DNA from 2 places in the Bacillus sp. FJAT-42376 genome. Region 2 is predicted to be linked to the other one. Evidence: riboswitches for the same ligand, from Rfam matches in the RefSeq annotation. Region 2 holds a riboswitch; the other holds the start of a gene.
What was found. A riboswitch is a leader RNA that binds a small molecule or an ion and turns the genes downstream of it on or off. The one in region 2 is predicted to bind S-adenosylmethionine.

Region 1: linked by a shared signal. The riboswitch ahead of CEF21_RS06445 (Na+/H+ antiporter NhaC family protein) and the one ahead of mmuP (S-methylmethionine permease) in region 2 are both predicted to bind S-adenosylmethionine.

Annotation. Positions count from the first base shown of each region.
Region 1 covers NZ_CP033906.1:1,258,050-1,262,330, reverse strand. Annotated here, with positions in the region: gene CEF21_RS06455 (acyltransferase) at 1-124, opposite strand, end outside; gene CEF21_RS06450 (hypothetical protein) at 326-547, shown strand; gene CEF21_RS06445 (Na+/H+ antiporter NhaC family protein) at 616-1,962, opposite strand; SAM riboswitch class I at 2,070-2,175, opposite strand; gene CEF21_RS06440 (DUF3889 domain-containing protein) at 2,496-2,828, opposite strand; gene bcaP (branched-chain amino acid transporter BcaP) at 2,901-4,281, opposite strand, start outside.
Region 2 covers NZ_CP033906.1:223,136-227,416, reverse strand. Annotated here, with positions in the region: gene CEF21_RS01070 (aldo/keto reductase) at 1-633, shown strand, start outside; gene CEF21_RS01065 (TetR/AcrR family transcriptional regulator) at 637-1,215, shown strand; SAM riboswitch class I at 1,555-1,658, shown strand; gene mmuP (S-methylmethionine permease) at 1,743-3,146, shown strand; gene mmuM (homocysteine S-methyltransferase) at 3,121-4,089, shown strand; gene CEF21_RS01050 (hypothetical protein) at 4,129-4,281, shown strand, end outside.

The DNA of each region.
Region 1 (4,281 bases), 1.0 Mb from region 2:
TGTTCATACCGGAATTTGTCGCAGACACATGTACCGCCACAACCGCTAAACAAGCGAAAGCACGCAGGAAATGAATTTCAAACAAATACGATTTACCGCTTTTCTTGCCAGCCTCTTTTGCCATATCAATCGCTCCTTTATATAAAAATAACTCCTCCATTATTTTAATCGTAAACGAAAGCGAAATGGGGCTGTTCCATCAAAAGCCATCTTTGGTCCAGTTTTGGACATAAGGCCTTAAGATAGAGAAACGGAACTTGTAAGCGCTAACTCACACAAATAGCGCGTAAGCAAAAAGTCATCTCTTAACTAAGATGGCTTTAAAATGGTGTTATTGTCATTAATTGCTGAAAAAGGCAGAATGGCGGTAAATCAAGGGTTTACAAGAAGCGGAGAAAGCAGCACGCAAATTCTGTCGAAATTTAGCGAACCTTCTTTTTTTGTAACATTCCTACAGGCAGACTTCGTGTTTGATTTGGCTGATTTCCGGCTGCTCGTACTGGAGGGAGCAAAGCATCCGATACCTGTCCCGCTTCTTTACTCGTAAAAAAACAGGGAAACGCTTAGAAGCGTCTCCCTGTTATAAGTTTAATGAGGCTACAGCCCCGTTTCCCATTAATTCGTATAGTTCTCTTCCAGTTTGCCGGCATCCGTTTTTTTGCTTCCTGCTTTCGGTTTCAGTCTCGGCAAACCGAAGGCAATGGCTAAAATTCCGCATAGAAGTGTAAGCATCGGATAGAAGGTATATGGCAGAATGCTTAAAGGAGAAGCTTTAACAAGCTGGGCACCTGCAAGCATTTGCGCACCATATGGAATCAGTCCCTGCACGCTGCAGGAGAAAATATCCAGGATGCTGGCAGATTTTCTTCTATCGATGTCATACTGATCCGCAATATTTTTAGCCAGCGGACCGGCTGTAATAATCGAGATGGTGTTGTTGGCAGTCGATAGATTTGTCGCACTGACAAGTCCGGCTATGCCAAACTCCGCTCCTTTTTTTGTACGGATGTTTTTCGTCATTGCATTAAGAAGGAAATCAATCCCGCCGTTATGCTTAATGATTTCAACCATTCCGCCAATCAGAACAGATAGGATGATAAGCTCGGACATTCCAGAGATCCCCTTCATCATCGTTTGAGAAAAGGACAGAAGGCTGAAGCTTCCATCCGCAAGCCCGATGATTCCGGTCAAAACAATCCCTCCACCAAGAACAGCTACAACGTTTAATCCAGCGAGAGCTGCAATGAGAACTCCGAGGTAAGGAAGCATTTTAACGAAACTGAAATCCTTCGGCTCAACCGCTGAGTTCATTCCAAGCGAAATGATGATCAGAATAACAGCTGTAACAATCGCTGCGGGAAGCACGATGAAAAAGTTCGTCTTAAACTTGTCCAGCATCTCGGTCTTCTGTGTCCGGACCGCAGCAATGGTCGTATCGGAGATAAAGGACAGGTTATCCCCAAACATCGCGCCTCCGATAACGGATGCAACCGCAAGAGCGACTGGAATTTCTGTTTCGCCGCTTATTCCTGCAGCAATCGGTCCGAGGGCTGCGATTGTCCCCATTGAAGTTCCCATTGATAGAGAAACAAAAGCAGCGATAATAAACAACCCGACAACAAGGAAACTTTGAGGGAAGTACGTTAACGCAAGATTAACGGTTGATTCAACTGCTCCCATTCCCTTTGCCGCTTCAGAGAACGCACCGGCAAGAATATAGATAAAGACCATAATCATAATATCCGGATGCCCTGCCCCTTTGGCGAACCGTTCAACCTTTGACGTCAGATTTTCCTTTCGATTCATAAACAGTGCAGCAGCAACGGCAACAAGGATCGCCACTACCATCGGAAGCTTGTAGAAGTCGCCCGTAATCACACCGGCTAAAATAAACAGCGCTATGAAAATCATCAATGGCAATAAGGCCACCGGATTTGCTTTCAATCCATTCTTTCTATCCATGTTCTCCACCTCACAACAATTCTGTTTTCCCTTTTTTTCAAGCTATAAAAAAGACCCCTTCTTATCCTTTTAAGAAGAGGCCTTAATACACAATGGTCAGGACACTCTTCTTATCTTCCAAGCATGGAAGCTTGCTGGATTTGGCACAGCACTCTTAATAAGTCCGCTGCCGAGGCATCGCAGGGCCAGTCCCTCCGCCTCTCATGATAAGAAGTTGGAATCAATTTATGGGGGTTTTCAAAAACAATCTTTTACTACCTTACTGGCTGCCGCAAAAAATGTCAAACAAAAATCTCCCTCTTTTTACTTTCCTGAAAAAACATTTGGATTGATAAAACATTAGGAAAACCCTTACAATGCTATCATAAAAAGATATACGATTCCACACTTCACGTATACCCTTTACCTCGACTTACTTTTTTTACCACTCTTTTTCAACACTTCTTTACGCTTTTAAAAAAAAATGAGTTCTAATGCATGCCCAAACACAGGATTTGCAAAATCCTGTGTTTCGGACCTTTGAATCCAGCCTGTCAGCGGTCAGATTCTTTAAAATCAATTTTTTTCACTTTCTGTGTCTTTGGATCATACTCAACGGTTACATATAAGCCGAACTCTTTTGTACCCTGCCGCACCCATAACTTAAACTTCTCTTTGACTGTCCCTGTACCGGTATCTTCCTGACCAATATGCAAATAATCGAGCAGCTTCGCATCCGGATACTTCTTTTTCGCCTCCATGATGGCAATCCTTGACCATTTTGCATAGGCCGGTTCCTGCTGATGCGTTTGGGCATATGCAGCCCCTGGTTCTGCTATCCCTGCTAATACTGCGGTAATCAGACAGCAGGATATCCATTTTTTCATTGTGCAGCACATCCCTTTTTCTTTTAGGGTGGCGCAAAACAGAAAAAAAAGCCGTGCTTGCGCACGCCTTTTTTATCCAGTTTTTTTATTCAGCAAGCTGTGTTTTTTTCCGTAGGCAAAATAAACGACCAATCCGATTGCAAGCCAGATGACAAAGGCAATCCATGTCTGTTTTTGAAGCTGAAGCATCAAATACGCACAGGATACAAATGCTAAAATCGGGACAAGCGGCACGAGCGGGGTTCTGAAGCCGCCCTGATTGCCTTGTCCGGATGATCGAAGAACAAGGATTCCAATGGAAACGGACATGAAAGCGAAAAGAGTACCGATGCTTGTCAGATTAGCGAGTTCATCCAGGGGAATGAAGCCCGCAAAAATGGAAACAAGCACACATCCAAGATAAGTCGTTTTAACCGGCGTCTTTGTCTTTTTATTAATTTTCGACAGTCCATTCGGGAGCAGTCCGTCACGGCTGATCGCATAAAACAGACGGGACAGGCCGTACATCATCACGAGAAGAACCGTCGTCATTCCGGCAATGGCACCAATCGAGATTAAACCTGCTACCCAATCCTGATTAATATAATTTAGCGCAAAAGCAACAGGATTTTTCACATTAAGCTCTGTATAAGGAACAATCCCCGTCAGAATTCCGGAAACTACAATATATAGGACTGTACATACCGCAAGGGAAGCGATAATCCCAATCGGCATGTTCTTCTGCGGATTCTTTACTTCTTCGGCTGCAGAGGATACGGCATCAAATCCAATATAGGCAAAGAATACCGTCGCTGCACCTGCAGCAACTCCTGAGAAACCGAATGGCATAAACGGTGTCCAATTATCCGGTTTTACGTACCAGACTCCCACTGCGATGAAAAGAAGCACGACGACGATTTTAAGAATCACCATTATAGCATTAAGGCGCACTGACTCTCTTACTCCCTTTGTCAGAAGGAAGGTAATTAAAAAGGCAATCACAACTGCCGTAATATCAAAATACGTTCCATTTTCGGGTGAATACGCACTGGTCAGGGCTGTTGGAAGATGAAGGCCGAATCCGGCCAGCAATCCCTGGAAATAGCCGGACCATCCGCTTGCAACCGCAGCAGAGGCAAGACCGTACTCCAGCAGCAAATCCCAGCCCAATATCCAAGCCATCAATTCCCCGAATGTTGCATAGCTGTATGTATAAGCACTTCCGGAAACCGGGACACTTGAAGCAAATTCAGCATAGCACAATGCTGCAAATGCACAGGCAATACCGGCCAAAATAAATGATAAAACCAATGCAGGCCCCGCATGCTCGGCCGCGGCCACCCCTGTTAATACGAAAATTCCAGTCCCGATAATGGCTCCAATCCCGAGCATCGTCAGGTCAAACGCTCCAAGCGTTTTATTCAGGGACACCCCTTTACTTCCTGAATCTCTGATAATTTGATCAATCGATTTT
Region 2 (4,281 bases):
GATTTGTATCAGCCGGCACGCGTTGATCCAAGTGTACCGATTGAGGAAACAGTCGGGGCTATTGCAGATATGGTAAAAGCGGGCTATGTAAAGCACATCGGACTTTCTGAAGCGAATGCTGACACCATTCGCCGGGCTCACAAGGTTCATCCGATCAGTTGGCTTCAAATTGAATATTCTCTATTCAGCCGTGGGATTGAAACAGAAATCCTGCCGACACTAAGGGAACTCGGGATCAGCCTGTCTGCCTACGGTGTGCTTTCACGCGGATTGCTGAGCGGCAAGTGGTCCAAGGACCGTCAAGGCGCTCCCGATTTCCGTTCTTTTGCTCCGCGCTTCATGGGAGAAAACCTGGATAAGAACCTCGCTCTCGTAGAAAAACTGCGCAAAATTGCGGAAGAAAAACAAGCAAATGTGGCACAGCTTGCAATTGCATGGGTTCTTTCTAAAGGTGAGGATGTTATGCCGCTGATCGGTGCCCGTAAACGTTCCCAGCTTCAAGATGCATTTGGCGCCTTGAATCTTAAGCTCACTGAAGCGGAACTTGCCGGAATCGAAGAGGCGGTTCCGGCTGAAGATGTGGCCGGAACACGCTATGCCGCTGAACAAATGGGGACGCTGGGGGTTGAATAAAGAATGGCAGAGCCATTAACAAAGGAAATGATTTTAGATGCGGCCGAACAAGTACTGCGCCGTTTTGGTCCGGAGAAAACGAGTGTGGTGGATGTGGCGCGGGTCCTGAATATTAGCCACGGAACCATTTACCGTCATTATCCAAGCAAGGATTCTTTGAAGGAGGCGGTAGCAGAAAGATGGCTCCACAGCATCATCCAGCCCCTTGAAAGTGTGTTTAAGGAAGAATGCTCGTCTGCAGACCGGCTTTATAGATGGGTGGAAACGCTAATCAGCATCAAGCATTCCCTTGTAAAGGAGGATCCTGAGCTTTTTGCGATGTATACGTCTCTTGCTGAGGAGTCCGTAGATGTAATCGGCGCTCATATTGAAGAGCTGATTGGCCAGATTATTCCGATCATTCAAGAAGGAACCGCAAACGGCGAGTTCGAGTCATTGGATCCGGAAGCGGCTGCTAAAGGGGTCTTTTTCGCGACTGCTAAGTTCCACCACCCTGCGCATGCAAAAGAATGGGGATCTCCTGATATTATGGAGGAATTCCGCATGGTGTGGGATTTGATTCTAACTGGAATCGTGAAATAGAAATAATGAAAAAATGAAAACCGGTCTTTTGTGAAGGGCGGCACCTTTCCTGAAAATCTATTCTGGAAAGGGAAAACAAGCAGATGATCAAGTCATCTGCTTGTTTTTTTCTAAACAGACTGTTTCGCCTCCGCAATCACTCCTTCCAAAGACATTTTCATGCATCCATTGTCCATTACATAAAGCTTCTGGTTAGCGTTCAGCTTGTTTGCCATTGCTCATCCTCCTTGTTTTTATGTAACCGTTTTCTGTTTCGTGGTTTCATTTAAGTCATAAACATATCTATTAAAGAAATGTTGACAATCTTCTGATAGATTGATAGTGTTATAAAAAAATAATTTCTTATCCAGAGAGGTGGAGGGACTGGCCCTTTGAAGCCTCAGCAGCAGGTCTGTACAGACACTGTGCTAATTCCAGCGGGTGAATAACCTGATAGATAAGCTTGTTCTTTTATTTGTCAGTTACGCACTCTTTGCAAAAAGGGTGCGTTTTTCATTTTTCTGGGTGTGAAACAAAGGAGAGTCAAGATGGAGAGAGAGACTGGATTTCAGCGGAAAATGCAATCAAGACATCTGATTATGCTTTCACTCGGAGGTGTAATCGGGACCGGATTATTCCTGAGTACAGGCTATACCATTCAGCAGGCAGGTCCATTAGGAACGCTTCTTTCCTACCTTGTTGGAGCGGTGGTCGTTTACCTTGTTATGCTTTGTCTGGGAGAGCTATCGGTACATATGCCTGAAACAGGGGCTTTTCACAGCTATGCTGCTAAATACATTGGGCCTGGAACAGGCTACACGGTTGCCTGGCTGTACTGGCTGACGTGGACGGTTGCGCTCGGATCGGAGTTTACAGCGGCCGGGCTGCTGATGCAAAGGTGGTTTCCATCCGTCAATGTCTGGATATGGAGTGCGCTGTTTGCGGTTTTAATCTTTGTTTTAAATGCGGTGACCGTTAAATTTTTTGCAGAATCAGAGTTCTGGTTCTCTTCTGTGAAGGTGGCAGCGATCGTCATCTTCATCATCTTGGGCGGAGCTGCCATGATCGGGATTCTTCCTCTGGCTGATTCTGAACCTGCTCCTTTCCTGTCAAACTTCACAAATGAAGGCTTGTTCCCAAATGGAGCGTTTGCCGTTCTGATGACGATGCTTGCCGTGAATTTTGCCTATTCAGGGACAGAACTGATCGGCATCGCTGCCGGAGAAACGGAGAATCCGGAAAAAACCATACCTAAGGCGATACGGACAACGGTGTGGCGATTGATTATTTTTTTCGTTGGAACGATTGTTGTCCTGTCTGCTCTGCTGCCTTCCTCGGATGCCGGTGTGCTGAAAAGCCCGTTTGTGGCGGTTTTCGAGAGAATCGGAATTCCTTATGCTGCGGAAGTGATGAATTTTGTTATCCTGACCGCCATTTTATCCGCCGCCAACTCTGGTTTGTATGCGGCGTCCAGAATGCTCTGGTCCCTTGCGGATAAGAAAACGATCTCTCCTGTTTTTGCAAAAGTAACGAAGCGCGGCGTGCCGTTAAATGCTCTTTTTCTCAGCATGGCCGGAGGCGGCTTGGCCCTGCTGTCGAGTGTCATCGCTCCGGACACGGTCTACATCGTCCTTGTTTCGATTTCAGGGCTGGCTGTCGTCGCGGTTTGGATGAGCATCAGCGCGTCTCAATTTTTCTTTAGAAGGCAATATATCAGGCAGGGGAAATCGGTAGAGGACCTGGGATACCGGACACCGCTATATCCATTCGTGCCGATTGCATCTTTCGTCCTTTGTCTCGCGTCACTGATCGGAATCGCCTTTGATCCGACACAGAGGATTGCCCTCTATTGCGGCATTCCCTTTATCCTGTTTTGCTACGGAAGCTATTATGTAACTCAGACTATGAAGAAAAGGGGCGAAGTTTATGCCGAAAAAACTCAATCCAATTGAAGAGATTTTAGCTGCCTATCCCATCATGATTCTTGATGGCGCTCTTGCTACAGAGCTCGAGCGGCATGGCTGTCATTTAGATGATCCCCTGTGGTCGGCAAAAGTGCTGCTCGAAAATCCTGAATTGATTTATCAGGTTCATACAGATTATTTCCGTGCCGGAGCTGACTGCGCGATTACGGCAAGCTACCAGGCGACGGTCGATGGATTTTCAAAACGGGGAATGGAAGAAGCGGAGGCACTGAATCTTATCAAAAAAACAGTGCAGCTCGCTAAGAAGGCAAGAGACGATTTTTGGGAGGGAAAAGAGCAGGCGAACCGTCCTAAACCGCTTGTTGCAGCATCGATTGGCCCTTATGGAGCCTATCTTGCTGATGGATCAGAGTATAGAGGAAACTATGGTGTGACCGATGAAGTGCTGGCTGCTTTTCACCGTCTTAGAATGGCAGCCTTAATAGAAGCGGGTGCGGATGTGCTGGCCATTGAAACCATTCCTTCCCTTCAGGAAGCAAGAGTTTTAGCCTCGCTTGTAAAAGAATTCCCGGAAACTTATGCATGGCTGTCTTTTTCCTTAAAAAATGATGCGCAAATCAGTGACGGCACACCGCTTGAGAAATGTGCAGAGCTATTGGAAGGAAACAGCCAAATTGCCGCGATCGGAATCAATTGTGCTCCGGCTTCTCTTATTGCGGAATCCGTTAAAAGACTCAGCGCCCAGACCGAAAAACCGGTAATTGTCTATCCGAACTCAGGAGAAGCATATGATGCCGCCACAAAAACGTGGCATGGGCATGAATCCGATCATGAACTGGATCATGAATCAAAAGACTGGTATCGTGCCGGGGCCCGGCTGATAGGCGGTTGCTGCCGGACAGGCCCGCAGCATATTGAAAGACTTTCGGAAAAGTGGCGGGCAGCTGAGAAAGGGCTGGAGCGGGCATGATATACTTGGAGAATCCAATTCTCGAAGGAGCTATGTCCAGTGAAATACTTCAAAGGCCAAATGAAACAGCTGGTAAAAGACAACAAAGAACTGCAGCACCGCTTAAAAGAAATGATGGAAGAACATGACCTGGAGAAAAATTTCGCCCTCAAAGCACTTTATCATTCAGAAGTGGCTGAAGGCGGAAAGTAT